Regions from separate parts of the Sinomonas sp. B1-1 genome, predicted to be linked through region 3. Evidence: riboswitches for the same ligand, from Rfam matches in the RefSeq annotation. Region 3 holds a riboswitch; each other region holds the start of a gene.

Region 1 (4,515 bases), on a different contig from region 3:
ACGTCGTCCCCGAGCGAGGCCGCCATCGACCATGTCCGCTTCAGCGCGCTCGAGTCCACGCGGCCGTCCCTTCTGCGCCTAGCGCGCACGTCTGCCCCGGGGGGCTGTCTCTTGCGTCTGCCACCCCCCTGGCAGGTACCGCCTGAAGCAACCTACTATGCATGGCGCGTGTGGTTCCACTCGAAACATGGCGGCCGTTCTGTCAAGCCCGGCCCGCAGCTGGCGTGCCCGACGACGCGCGGCGCTGCTCGGCGCCGTTCAGCGGGCGGCCGCGCGCAGGGCCTGCCCGAGGTCCCCGATGAGGTCCCCGACGTCCTCGAGCCCCACCGAGAGCCGCACCACGCCGTCGCTCAGCCCGATCGCGGCGCGGCCCTCGGGGCCCATGGCCCGGTGCGTCGTCGTGGCAGGGTGCGTGATGAGGGACTTGGCGTCCCCGAGGTTGTTGGAGATGTCGATGACGCTGAGCGCGTTGAGGAAGCGGAACGCGGCCTCCTTGCCCTGGCCCTCGGGGGCGCCGAGCTCGAAGGTGATCACGGAGCCGCCGGCCCTCATCTGCTTGCGGGCGAGCTCGTACTGCGGGTGCGAGCGCAAGTGCGGGTACTTGACCCAGCTGATGTCCGACTGCGCCTCGAGCCATTCCGCGATCGCGAGGGCGTTGGCGGAGGAGTGCCGCACCCGCAGCCCCATCGTCTCGAGGCCCTTGGTGAGCACCCAGGCGTTGAAGGCCGACAGGGCCGGCCCGGTGTGCCGCATGAGGTGCCTGACGGGGCCGTCGATGAACTCCTTCGTGCCGAGGACGGCGCCGCCGAGCACGCGCCCCTGTCCGTCGATGTGCTTCGTCCCGGAGTACACGATGACGTCGGCGCCGAAGTCCAGACTGCGCTGGAGCAGGGGCGTGGCGAAGACGTTGTCGACGACGACCTTGGCTCCCGCTGCATGCGCGAGGTCGGCCACGGCCTGGATGTCCACGATCTCCTGCATCGGGTTCGAGGGCGACTCGAAGAACACGGCCGTGGTGGGCACCGAGAGGGCCTCGCGCCACTGGTCCAGGTCAGGGCCGTCCACGAACACGGCCTCGACGCCCCAGCGGGGCAGGATCTCGTTGAGGATCACGAAGCACGAGCCGAACAGGCTCCTGGCCGCCACCACGCGGTCTCCCGCGCCGAGCAGGGCGCCCAGGGCCGTGAACACCGCCGACATGCCGGAGGCGGTCGCGAAGCATGCCTCGGTGCCTTCGAGGAGGCGCAGGCGCTCCTGGAAGGTGGCGACGGAGGGGTTCCCGTAGCGGGAGTAGACGAAGCGCTCGTCCTCGCCGGTGAAGGCCCGCTCGGCGGCCTCCGCCGAGTCGTAGACGAAGCCCGAGTTCAGGAAGACGGCCTCGGAGGTTTCCTGGAAGTTGGTGCGGAGGAGCCCGCCGCGCACGGCCTGGGTGTCTTCGCTCCAACCGACCGATAGATTGTGGTTGGTGTCAAACGTCACGAAAGTACTTAGTCCTGTCCCAGATTGGTCGGCAGCCCGCGGTTCTTCCACCCGTTCACGGTGCGGTGGCCGTCGGGGCCCGGGTGTCCCTCGAAGCCTTCGAGGATGTTGTAGGCCGTGAAGCCGAGGTTGGCGGCCACCTCCGCGGCGGCGACGGAGCGGTTGCCCGAACGGCACAGGAACACGAGCTCGGTGCTGCCCGGCTCAGGGGCCTGGAGCGTCAGCTCCATCACGAAGTCCGGGTTGGGGATGCCTCCGGCGAAGACCCAGGGGATGAAGAGCGGGTCGTTCTCGGTGGCCTTGGTGTCGGGGATCCCGATGTGGGCCCACTCTTCCTCGGTGCGGACGTCCACCAGGACGGCGCCGTCCTTGAGCTTCTCCCACGCCTCGAGCGGGTCGATGTCGCCCGCGTAGCTCACGCGTGGCCCTCGCCCTCGTACTCGAGCCCCTCGACGGCGGAGGCCACGGCGGCGTCCGCTCGGGCCACGGCATGCGGGAGGATCACGGCCTGCGCCACGATCACCTCGGAGCCGTTGAAGGTCGCGGCCGGGCTGCCGTGCAGTACGTACCCGTCCGCGAGAGCCTGGGAGATGCGGGCGCAGAACTCGCGCGTGTCCGGGCCCGTGAGGAGGCGGTAGGCGAGCTTCGCCTCGGCGGCCCCGGAAGGAGCCGCGGGATCGTTCAGCGGTGTGGTCTCAGCCGGCTCTGTCACGGTCTCGGACATGGGGCTCCTTCGGGCTTTGCTCTCGATCAACGAACGCCGAGTACTCACCTGAGGCACCCCGCCGAACGGAGGGTTGCCGGCCAGCTAGTCAGGGCTTCCCACTGGCGCTCATTACTCTGCGTTGAACGTAGCACGCGGGCATGGGGCCAGCCATGGCCCGGCGGTAACGATTGGCAACATGCCACGGGCGGCGCCACGGGGGTCAGCTTGCTGCCCGCAGCGGTTCAGATCGCCTCCGAGCGGGTAATGTGCGCCCCGTGGACGAGAACTACGAAGTCATCGTGGTCGGCGGAGGGTTCGCGGGCGTCGCAGCCGCGCGCGAGCTCGGGCGCAAGGGCGTGCGGGTCCTCCTGATCGACAAGAACCCCTACCACCAATTCCAGCCCCTGCTCTACCAGGTGGCGACTGTCCAGCTCGGCGTCTCGGAGGTCGCCCGGTCCCTGCGCGACATCTTCCGGAGCCAGCCGAACGTGCGCGTGCTGGTCGCGGAAGTGACCGGCGTCGACCCGGCCGCGAAGCGCGTGACCACCTCGGACGGCAGGACCTACGAGGGCCGCTTCCTGGTCCTGGCCTCCGGCGCCGAGGCCAACTTCTTCAACACCCCGGGCGCCGAGGAGGGGACGTATCCGCTCTACTCGGTTGAGGACGCCGTGGGCCTCGGCAGCTCCTTCTCGAACATCCTCGAGGAGGCCGACCGGGTCGACGACAGCTCGGAGCTGCACTTCGTGGTGATCGGCGGCGGCCCCACCGGCGTCGAGACCGCGGGCGCCATGGCGGAGACCGTGAAGTATGTCCTCCCGGGCTACTTCTCCCAGCGCCTCGCCTCCCGCTGCCGCGTGCACCTCGTGGACATGCTCCCGAACGTGCTCCCCCCGTTCTCCGACAAGTCCAAGGAGTACGCACGACGGCGCCTGTCCGGCATGGGCGTCCAGCTGCACCTCGGCGTGCCGGTCAAGGAGATCACCCCGGACACGGTGGTGCTCAACGACGGTACCGGGATCCCCGCCGACCTGGTGGTCTGGGCCGGCGGCCTCAAGGCCGGGCCGGTCGTGGCGGGCTCGGGCCTACCCCAGGGCCGCGGCGGCAGGATCGACGTCAACGAGGACCTCACCGCCCCAGGGGTCGAGGGGGTGTACGTCCTCGGCGACGCCGCGAACATGACCGATGACAAGGGCAACAAGCTCCCGCAGCTCGGCTCCTGTGCGCTGCAGGCCGGGGGCTGGGCCGCGAAGAACATCCTCGCCGACATCGAGGGCCGCCCGCGCGAGCCGTTCCACTACTCGGACAAGGGCTACATGGCCATGGTGGGCCGCGGCGCCGCGGTCGCCGAGGTCGGTCCCGGTCCGGATCGGAAGGTCCTCGCGGGCCCCCTCGCGTTCCTCGCCTGGCTCGGCGTGCACGTTTTCCTGCTCTCGGGCAGCCTGCAGAAGGTCCGCGCCCTGGCGACCTGGCCCAGCGACTACATCAGCCACCGCCGCTCGTTCGTGGTCCTGAGCCGCCCGGACAAGCCGCGGGCGTAGCAGGGCCCCGGTGTAGCGGGGAACGGGCGCACGACGGCGCCGGGTCGCCTCGGTGACCCGGCGCCGTCGTGCGTGCCGCTGCCTCAGCGCACGGCCTGCGCCTCGGCGAGGATCGCGTCGATCTGGCCCGAGGCCTCCTTCATGCCCTCCTCCATGCCCATCTCGGCCATGCGCTCGAGCTGCTCGAGGGAGCGGAAGGCCGAGACCGTCGTCATGCGCGTCCCGGTGCCTGCCTCCTCGAAGGTGACCGTGAACGTCGCGCTGTCCTCGGGGTCGAGCGGGGAGCCGTCCTCGTTGGCGAAGCCGTCCTCGATCTCGAGCCGGTCGTGCGGGCTGATGGCGAGGAACCGCCACCACCCGTAGGCCTTCTCGCCGTCGGGGCCGGTCATCCAGTAGTGGCAGAGGCCCCCGGGGTGGAACTCGTGGCGGCCGAAGGTCGCCGGCCAGCCGGGAGGGCCCCACCAGCGCTCGAGCTTGCGCGGGTCCTCCCACACGTCCCACACGCGCTCCTTGGCGGCGTCGAACTCGGTGACGAGCGTGAAGGTCAGGTTCTGGGTGTCCTTGCTGCTGCTGACGAAGGTCATGGTCATGTCCCCTGGTCGTGGCCTGTGCGCGGTGGCGTCTCGTCGAGGATCGCCTCGATGCGCCGGATGCGGTCCCGCCACAGCTCCTCGTAGGCGTCGAGGAGGCGGGCCGCCCTGCGGAGCGCCGCGGGGTTGGAGTGCACGATCTGCTCCCTCCCGCGCCGTTCCTTCGTGACGAGCAGTGCCCGTTCGAGCACCGCGACGTGCT
Region 2 (4,515 bases), on a different contig from region 3:
AGGTCGCCGGAGTGGTCCGGAAGCGTCGTCGGCGCGACGAGGGGCCGGTCAGCGCGGCGGGGAGCCCGCGCTGCGTCAGGCTCCGCGAGCGGCAGGCGGGGGGACGACGGCGGGTTCCCGGCCGGCGTCGTGCGCTCACCGGCGGGCGGCCCACCGGCGTCGCGGTGCGGGTCGCGGACGGGCCGACGCGTGGTGGGGCGGAGCGGATGCAGGGTCCGGTCGAGCCGTTCGGTGGAGTGCTGGGTGCGGGTGTTCGTTGCCATGCCCACGAGTGTGCGCCGCACTCGGAACGGCCGAAACGATTCGGCGTTCACCGAATCCTCGCCCTGGGAGGTCCGGGTTCCTACGCTGGATCCATGTTCATCACGCTCACCCACGAGGACCTCACGAGGGTCCGCTTCGAGGCGTCGCCGCTGTGGGAGACGGTCACGAGCCTGCGGGCCCTCCAGGCTGGGACGCCCCTGCACCGGCCGTGGGTCACCGAGGCACGCCGCCGCATCACGGCCAGCGGCGACCCCCTCGCGCGCGAGCACCTGCGCCTGCTCACCACGCTCGTGCAGCCGCAGGGGTTCATCGCCGACTCGCTCACGCCCACGCCCGAGCGGGGGGACTCGTTCGCCGATGCGCTCGACGCCGTCGCCGCAGTCCCGGGCGAGCTGTGGCTGCGCGACCTCGGCTACCTCGAGCGCCGCAAGCCGACGGGGACCATCCTCGCCACGCTCGAGGAGCTCCGTGCGGACATCGACGCCGCCGTGCCCCGCATCGTCGCGGCGCTGCGCTGGTACTGGGCGACCGCCGTCGAGCCCTACTGGCCGAGGCTGCGCTCGGTCCTGCTCGCGGACATCGACTCCCGTCTGGATGAGCTCTCGCACTACGGCATCCAGGAGGTCTTCAAGACACTCCACCCGAGCGTGCGCCCCACCGAGACGGGCCTCGAGATCACGCGCGGCTGCGAGGCCACGGACCTGCCCGAGCCGGGCAGCGGCCTCATCCTCGTGCCCAATGCGTTCGTGTGGCCGAACACGCTGGTGCTCAACATCGCCCCGTTCGTGCCGACCATCACCTACGCGCCCCGGGGCGTCGGGCGGCTGTGGGAGGCCACGCGCGAGACGCGCGAGTCCCCCATCTCGCGGCTTCTCGGGCGGACGCGCGCGCAGATCCTCGCCCAGCTCGACGTCCCGATGACGACGACGCAGCTCGCCTGCGCGCTCGACCTCGCCGCCGGGACGGTCAACGCGCATCTCAAGGTGCTCGCGGAGTCGGGGCTGACCGAGCCGGTGCGCGCCGGGCGGGAGGTGTTCTACCAGCGCGGCCGCGTGGGCGAGGAGCTCCTGGCCCGCGCCTGATCCTGTTGTGGGGTCATGTCCCTGCGTTGAGGGGTCATGTCCCTGCCTTGAGGGGTCATATCTCTAGAGAGCGGATTCCTTTTCTTAGAGACATGACCCCTCAACCTCCGGACCGGGGCCTGAGAGGCTAGGGATGTGACCCCACAAGGAGGGGCTATCTAGCAGGCGGAGGCTGGGACCCCGGCCGTCGCCTCGCCGATGCTGTGCAGCGCGACCGGGGAGACGCCGTTGACGAACCAGTCCCCCAGCCCGCGCGCCTTGAACGCCACGGGGTTGTGCGTCGCGACCGTGCGCGCGTTGCGCCAGTGGCGGTCCAGCGCCTTGCCCCGGGACACCGCGGAGGCGCCGGCCGTGTCGAAGAGCTGCTGCGCGGCGTCGATCACCAGCGGCGGCACGGCCACCTGGGCGAGGTCGACGGCGACCGCTCCCCGCGCGTAGCGGTCCTCGGCGCTCGCGTCGGGTCCCAGCGCGAGGGCGTCATCGAGCTCGCGGGCGGCCGCGAGCACCGACGACTCCGCAGCGAACGACTTCGCGGCGAGCTGCCCGACGAGGTTCAGGATGAGCGGATCCTCGCGGAACAGCTGGCCCGAGCCCGTGGAGAACGTGCGGGTCCGCTTCGCGACGAGCGACGACGCGTCCCGCACCACGGCCTTGCCGATCCCTGCGAGGACGGACAGGAGCATGAGCTGCAGGAACGCCGGCTCGTGGGTGGTGGACTCGGTGCGCGGCACGGTGTCCTCGGCGGGGATCGGGACCTCGCGGAACACCGCCGTCCCCGTACCAGTCATCTGCTGGCCGAATCCGTCCCAGTCGTCGCGGATCTCGACGCCGGCGTGCCGGGTCGGGGCGATCGCGTACAGCCGGGAGCGCTCGCCCTCGGGGGACGCCATCACGGCCACGTAGTCGGCGAAGATCGTGCCGGTCGTGTAGTACTTCTCGCCCGTGAGGAGGTACCCGCGGTCGCCCGCGGGCACGAGCCTGGTCGCGACCGTGCCGAGGGCGTTGCCGGCCCGCTCAGTCGCGGCGTTGCCGAAGATCACGCCGTCGACGACGCGGCCGAACCACCGCGCGCGGAACGCGTCGTCCTGGAGCGAGATCGTCTCGACGAACGCGAAGTGGGAGCGCAGCAGGTGCGCCACCGACGAGTCCGCGGCGGCGAGGTCGATGAGCAGCCGCACGAGGGTCTCGACGGAGGCCCCGAAGCCCCCATATGCGACCGGAACCCGGAGGCGGCCGAACCCGGCCTCCTTGAGCCACTCGACCTGCTCGAAGGGCAGCGTCCGGCCCAGTTCGCGCTCCAAGGCACCCTCGGCAATGCGGTCGAAGACCGGTGCGAAGCGCTCGGCGAGCTCGGCGTACGAGGCACCGCCCGGCGTCGTGCGTCCCATGCGTGCATCCCCTCTCCGGCGGGCCATCGGCGGGCGCACGCCGTCGAACAGTATTCGGCGCCAGCCAGCCGAGCGCGAGTGTGACGAAATAATTTGCCTCGTTACGGCCCCTCTGGCGACAATCGGAAGGACCATCCCGAGCGGCCGAGAGATCTGGATCTGTGACGCCGCAGCAACCATTGCCCCCAAATGCCGGAACAACGGCCGGAGCCAAAGGTGCTACTGCCAGAAGCGATGGTGAGCGATCAGGCCACATCCTGCGCTGCACGTCGCGCCCGAGTTCCAAGGAGCGCAGCATGACCGACCACCGCATCGACTTCGAGACCCCGCTGAAGTTCGCGTACTGGGTGCCCAACGTCTCGGGCGGCCTCGTCGTCTCGACCATCGAGCAGCGCACCAACTGGGAGTTCGAGTACAACAAGAAGCTCGCCCGCATCGCGGAGGACTCCGGCTTCGAGTACGCGCTGACCCAGACCCGCTACGCCGCGAGCTACGGCGCGGACAAGCAGCACGAGGCGACCTCGTTCAGCCTCGCCCTCCTCGGCGCGACCGAGCGGCTCAAGGTCATCTCCGCCGTGCACCCCGGCATGTGGCACCCGGGTGTCCTCGCCAAGTTCATCATCACCGCGGACCACCTCTCCGGCGGCCGCGCGGCCGTGAACATCGTCTCCGGTTGGCTCAAGGACGAGTTCGTGAACTTCGGCCTGCCGTGGCTCGAGCACGACGAGCGCTACGTGCGCACCGAGGAGTTCATCAACGTGCTCCGCGGCCTGTGGACCCAGAAGGGCTACTCGCAGTCGGGGAAGTACTACAACATCAAGGACTTCACCCTCAGCCCGGCCCCGCTGGACATCCCGGGCCGGGCACACCCCGAGATCTTCTTCGGCGGCAACTCGACGGCCGCACAGGCCGCCGCGGGGCGCACCGCGGACTGGTACTTCTCCAACGGCCGCGACCTCGAGCCGTTCAAGGACAACATCCGCGGCGTCCTGGCCGCCGCGCAGGACGGTCGGACCGCCCCCGCCGCCCCGCGTTTCGGCCTCAACGGCTTCGTGATTGCCCGCGACACGGAGAAGGAGGCCCAGGACACCCTCCGCGAGATCATCGCCAAGGCGCACAAGCCGGCCGTCGAGGGCTTCGCGGCCGCCGTCAAGGAGGCCGGCCAGTCCACGAAGGACGGCAAGGGAATGTGGGAGGACTCCACGTTCGAGGACCTCGTCCAGTACAACGACGGCTTCCGCACCAAGCTCATCGGCACCCCCGAGCAGATCGCCGAGCGGATCGTCGAGTACAAGAAGATCGGCGTGAACCTCTTCCTCACCGGCTACCTGCACTTCCAGGAGGAGGTCGAAGCGTTCGGCCGCGACGTCCTCCCGATCGTCCGCGAGCTCGAGGCGGACCTAGCTCGGAAGAACGGCACGGAGCTGCGCACGGACCTGCTGCCGGTGACGAGCTTCCAGGCTGCCGGGGCGAACGCCTGATGGCCGAGCGCCAGTTCGGGTTCCGCACCCGCGCCCTGCACGCCGGCGGCACGCCCGACGCCGAGCACGGCGCCCGGGCGGTGCCCATCTACCAGTCCACCTCGTTCGTGTTCAAGGACTCGGACGACGCCGCGAACCTCTTCGCGCTGCAGAAGTACGGCAACATCTACTCCCGCATCGGCAACCCCACGGTCGCGGCATTCGAGGAGCGCATCGCGTCCCTCGAGGGCGGCCTCGGAGCGGTCGCGACGAGCTCGGGCATGGCCGCGGAATTCATCACGTTCGCCGCGCTGACCCAGG
Region 3 (4,515 bases):
GAGAGCAGAATCGGGACAAGGCGGCAGAAGTTATCCACACCCCCTCATCGACTGCTCCGCAAGTGTCGTTTTGAGGCCCCAGAACGACACTTACGGAGCAGTCGATGGACCGGGGAGGACGCCGAGGCGCGCCAGACGACGTCGCGCGGCCGCCTCACTCGGCGACATCGGGTCGAGGGCCCGACCCACGACGGCGAGGGTCGCCTTCGCGGCGCCCGTCACCGGGAGCGGCACCGGCCCGAGGCGGGGCCGCTCGAGCCCCAGCAGGTCCAGGTGCCGCTGGGGCATCCCCGACACCACCGCGTTGAACAGCACGGCGTAGCCCGGGCGCAGCAGCGGGTCGAGCGGCGGCCGGCGCAGGAACGAGACCACATCGGCCAGGCGCGGTCCGCCGGCAAGCTGCCCTGCGGCGTCGTACGCCTCCATCCGCTCGACGAGGGCGGACGCGGTGCGCGGCGGGTCGGCCACCCCCATGAGCTCCCCGGCCGCGGCCCACTCCCCCACGTAGCGGTCCGCACCCCCGGGAACCGGCCCGGCAAGCAATTCGTACGCCCGCAGGAACGCATCCGTGAAGGCGAGGTGGACCCACTCGGCCAGTGTGGGGTCATTGGCGGAGTAGTGCTCGTGCGTGCCGTGGCCCGTGACGAACTCCCCCTCCACGGGCACGTGCCGCTTCCGCACCCACGCGCACGCACGGCGGGCGGCCGCGGTGTCCCCGTAGGTGACGGTGAAGATCCAGCGGATCGTGCCGGCGAGCCGTGCAAGGGGGTCGGCGCGGTAGTTCGAGTGCTCCACGACGCCGGCGAGCACACCCGGGTGCAGGGCCTGCGTGAGAAGGGCGCGGATGCCGGCGGCGATGGGCGTCATGCCCCCGTGGACGGCCCAGACCGCGGAGCCAGGCGCGAAGTACCCCGCGTCGTCGCCCTCCTCGAGGGCTTCCTCCCACGCCAGGTTCCCCTCGGACTGGCCTGAGAAGGTCGTCAGGAGGCGGCGCCGCAACGGGCCGATGAGCGTGTCGTTGAGACCGGTGGTCACCCACCCAGCGTACCGGCGGGTTGGCTGGCCGGGGCCCCCTCCGCTTGGGGGAGCCGGGGCCCCGGCTGCCTGGCGCTGATGCGCCGTCGGTCTACTTTGCCCAGTACACGTGGTTGGTCAGGGGGACGAACTCCTCCGGATCCGAGACGCTGACCACCTCGCCGATCAGGATGACGTGGTCCCCCGCGTCCACCCGCTGCCAGAGGCGACACTCGAGGTGCGGGACGTCGTCGGCCACAATCGGCGAGCCCAGCGTCCCGGGCCCCCAGGCCAGTCCCGCGAACTTGTCCGTCCCCTTCGCCGCGAACCGCGCCACGAGGTCCCGGTGGGACTCGGACAGGATGTGCACGGCGTAGTTGTCGGTGCGGTTCCAGATCTCGAATGAGCTCGACTTCTTGTCCACCGCCCACGAGACGAGCGGCGGGTCGAGGCTGATCGACGTGAACGAGTTGCTCACGAGGCCTGCGATCGCGCCGCCGTCCGAGGTGGTGATGACGGCGATGCCCGTGGCCCAGTGCCCCATGGCGCGGCGCAGGTCCGCGCCCGTCACGAGGTCGAGGGGTGTCGCTGTCATGGGCTCCTCCAGCTAGTCGGCCGGACGCCCACGGTTCGCAGGCGCCGTACTTGCCGCGGATGGCCACCGCGGCCGGATCTTCATCTGGGGCACCCCACTACGGGAGAGGGTTGCCGCCCGGCCAGCCAGAGCTTCGCGCCGGGACTCTTGATCCTGTCCTTCACAGTACGGAAGGGATCCACCGGTCGTCCAACGTATCCGCGGGCGGTGGAAACACGCGGACACATTGTCATTTGTTACGCGCGCCCCGACGTCTGGTTTTGCACGGCGGGCCTTCTTTACGTGAAATGTGAAGTGACCATCCCGAGCGGCTGAGAGATCTGGCTCCGTGACGCCGCAGCAACCATGGCCCCCGCAGGGGCCACAGGTGCTACCGCCAGAACCGATGGAGATGCACATGCCTTCTGCCCTGGCCCAGCCGACTTCCGAGGCGCCCCACCGCGGTTCCGCCCTCGCCGCGCCCCGCGCCGCCTCGCTGGAGTTCCGCGGCGTCGCCCAGTCCTTCGCCGCCCGCCGCGGCCGTGGCACCGGGACGGGCGCGCACGACGGCGTGACCCACGTCCTGCGCGACGTCGACCTCGCGCTCGCCCCGGGTGAGATCGTGGCCCTGCTGGGCCCGAGCGGCTCGGGAAAGTCCACGCTGCTGCGCATCGCCGCCGGGCTCGACGCGCCCGCGGCTGGGGAACTGCTCGTGGGCGGCCAGCCGAGCAGCGGCATCTCGCCCCTGTGCGCCGTCGGCTTCCAGGAGCCCCGGCTCCTGCCCTGGCTGAGCGTGCACGACAACGTGGCCCTGGGCCTGCCCAAGGGGACCGAGAAGCGCGAGGGGCGCGCCGCCGTCGACCGCCTCCTGGCCCTCGTGGGCCTGACCCACTGCGCGGCGTACCGCCCAGGCGAGATCTCCGGCGGCATGGCCCAGCGGGCCTCGCTGGCCCGTGCCCTGGCCCGGCGCCCCGGCGTGCTGCTCCTGGACGAGCCGTTCGGCGCCCTCGATGCGCTCACCCGCCTGAAGATGCAGGACCTCCTCCTGCGCGTCCACGAGGCCGAGCCCACCACGGTCCTGCTCGTGACCCACGACGTCGACGAGGCGCTCCAGCTCGCCGACCGCGTCGTGGTGCTCGGCTCCGAGGACGGCGTGCCCGGCGCAACGATCCAGCACGTCCTCGACGTCCCGGGCGAGCGCCCCCGCGACCGCGCCGACGCCGAACTCGCCCGCCTCCGCGGCACCCTCCTGTCCACGCTCGGCGTGGACACGCACCACCACTGACCCTCCCCCGCACGTCCACCCGCACCCCGCACCCGCACGAAGAGGTTCCCCATGCCTGCCCTGAACCAGTCCCGCACCGCCGCGTTCCGCACCGCCGCGTCCCGCCGCTCCTTCCTCGCCCTCGGCCTCGGCGCCGCCGCCCTGGGCCTGAGCGCGTGCGCCGGCGAGGGCTCCGGCGGCTCGGCGCCCGCGGCGAAGGCGGCCGGGACGCTGAACATCGACTGGGCCACCTACAACCCGCTGTCCATCGTCATCAAGGAGAAGGGCTGGCTCGAGGAGGCCCTCAAGCCCTCGGGCGTCGGCGTGAACTGGGTCCAGTCCGCCGGATCGAACAAGGCCAACGAGGCCCTGCGCGCCGGGGCGATCGACGTCGGCTCCACTGCCGGCTCCGCGGCGCTCCTGGCCCGCGCGAACGGCTCGCCGATCAAGGCGATCAGCCTCTACTCCCAGCCCGAATGGGCCGCGCTGGTGGTCGGCAAGGACTCGAAGATCGCCTCCGTCGCGGACCTCAGGGGCAAGCAGGTCGCCGCGACCAAGGGCACGGACCCCTACTTCTTCCTCCTCCAGGCGCTCGAGGCCAACGGGCTCAAGCAGGCCGACGTCACGGTCCAGAACCTCCAGCACGCGGACGGCCGCACGGCCCTCGAGAACGGCTCCGTCGAGGCGTGGAGCGGCCTCGACCCGATCATGGCGGCCGCCGAGCAGAACGGCGCGAAGCTGCTCTACCGCAACATCGACTTCAACACCTACGGCTTCCTCAACGCCACCGAGTCCTTCCTCAAGGACCGGCCGGAGCAGGCGCAGACTGTCGTGGACACCTACGAGAAGGCCCGCGGCTGGGCTGCGGCGAACCTCGAGGAGACCACCTCGATCCTCGCCAAGGCGGCCAACATCTCCGATGCGGTCGCCGGGAAGGTCATCAAGGAGCGCACTCGGCTGGCCATCAACCCGGTCCCGGGCGAGACGCAGCTCGCGGTCCTGAAGAAGGTCGGCCCGATCTTCGTCGCCTCCGGCGATGTCTCCGGGCAGGACAAGATCGACACGGCCCTCGCCTCGCTCCTCGAGCCGAGCTTCGCGTCCAAGGCAGCCAAGTGAGCACCGCCTCCTCCGGGACCCGGCCCGAGGCTGAGGCGACGCACGACGCCGCGGAGGCGCCCGCCGTCGTGCGCGGCACCCTGCGCCGGGGTTCCCAGGGCGACGCGGCCGGCGGGCTCAAGCGCGCGGCGATCGGCGCCGTCGTGCCCCTGGTCCTGCTCGCGCTGTGGCAATGGTCCACCTCGGCGGGGCTGTTCAGCGCGGTCCAGCTGCCGGCGCCGGGCGCGGTGCTCGCTGCCGGGGCGGAGCTCGCGGGCCGCGGGGAGCTGTGGCAGCACGTGGGCATCTCGACGCAGCGCGTCCTGCTCGGGTTCGTGATCGGCGGAGCGCTGGGGCTCGCGTTCGGCTCGCTCGTGGGGCTGTCGCAGTGGGCGGACCGGCTCCTCTCGCCGACGATCGGGGCGCTGCGCGCGGTGCCGTCGCTCGCGTGGGTGCCGCTGCTGATCCTGTGGCTCAAGATCGGGGAGAACTCGAAGGTCACGCTGATCGTGATCGGCGCGTTCTTCCCCGTGTTCACCACGGTGTACCTCGCGCTGCGGCACGTGGA

The links. Region 3 has a riboswitch for S-adenosylmethionine ahead of ACQ5BE_RS18110 (flavin reductase family protein). Riboswitches for the same ligand answer to the same signal wherever they lie in the genome.
Region 1: it holds a riboswitch for S-adenosylmethionine, as region 3 does, so the genes downstream of both, ACQ5BE_RS17800 (DUF1737 domain-containing protein) here and ACQ5BE_RS18110 (flavin reductase family protein) in region 3, are expected to answer to the same signal.
Region 2: it holds a riboswitch for S-adenosylmethionine, as region 3 does, so the genes downstream of both, sfnG (dimethylsulfone monooxygenase SfnG) here and ACQ5BE_RS18110 (flavin reductase family protein) in region 3, are expected to answer to the same signal.

What each region holds. Positions count from the first base shown of each region.
Region 1 covers NZ_JBCHVF010000016.1:41,797-46,311, forward strand. Annotated here, with positions in the region: gene ACQ5BE_RS17785 (globin domain-containing protein) at 1-59, opposite strand, end outside; gene ACQ5BE_RS17790 (O-succinylhomoserine sulfhydrylase) at 259-1,479, opposite strand; gene ACQ5BE_RS17795 (rhodanese-like domain-containing protein) at 1,488-1,898, opposite strand; gene ACQ5BE_RS17800 (DUF1737 domain-containing protein) at 1,895-2,203, opposite strand; SAM riboswitch class IV at 2,211-2,319, opposite strand; gene ACQ5BE_RS17805 (NAD(P)/FAD-dependent oxidoreductase) at 2,461-3,723, shown strand; gene ACQ5BE_RS17810 (SRPBCC family protein) at 3,807-4,307, opposite strand; gene ACQ5BE_RS17815 (ArsR/SmtB family transcription factor) at 4,310-4,515, opposite strand, start outside.
Region 2 covers NZ_JBCHVF010000015.1:96,415-100,929, reverse strand. Annotated here, with positions in the region: gene ACQ5BE_RS17575 (hypothetical protein) at 1-263, opposite strand, end outside; gene ACQ5BE_RS17570 (ArsR/SmtB family transcription factor) at 357-1,346, shown strand; gene ACQ5BE_RS17565 (acyl-CoA dehydrogenase family protein) at 1,505-2,734, opposite strand; SAM riboswitch class I at 2,863-2,975, shown strand; gene sfnG (dimethylsulfone monooxygenase SfnG) at 3,031-4,215, shown strand; gene ACQ5BE_RS17555 (O-acetylhomoserine aminocarboxypropyltransferase/cysteine synthase family protein) at 4,215-4,515, shown strand, end outside.
Region 3 covers NZ_JBCHVF010000017.1:2,505-7,019, reverse strand. Annotated here, with positions in the region: gene ACQ5BE_RS18115 (oxygenase MpaB family protein) at 91-1,035, opposite strand; gene ACQ5BE_RS18110 (flavin reductase family protein) at 1,127-1,609, opposite strand; SAM riboswitch class IV at 1,651-1,762, opposite strand; SAM riboswitch class I at 1,905-2,001, shown strand; gene ACQ5BE_RS18105 (ABC transporter ATP-binding protein) at 2,007-2,873, shown strand; gene ACQ5BE_RS18100 (aliphatic sulfonate ABC transporter substrate-binding protein) at 2,925-3,968, shown strand; gene ACQ5BE_RS18095 (ABC transporter permease) at 4,049-4,515, shown strand, end outside.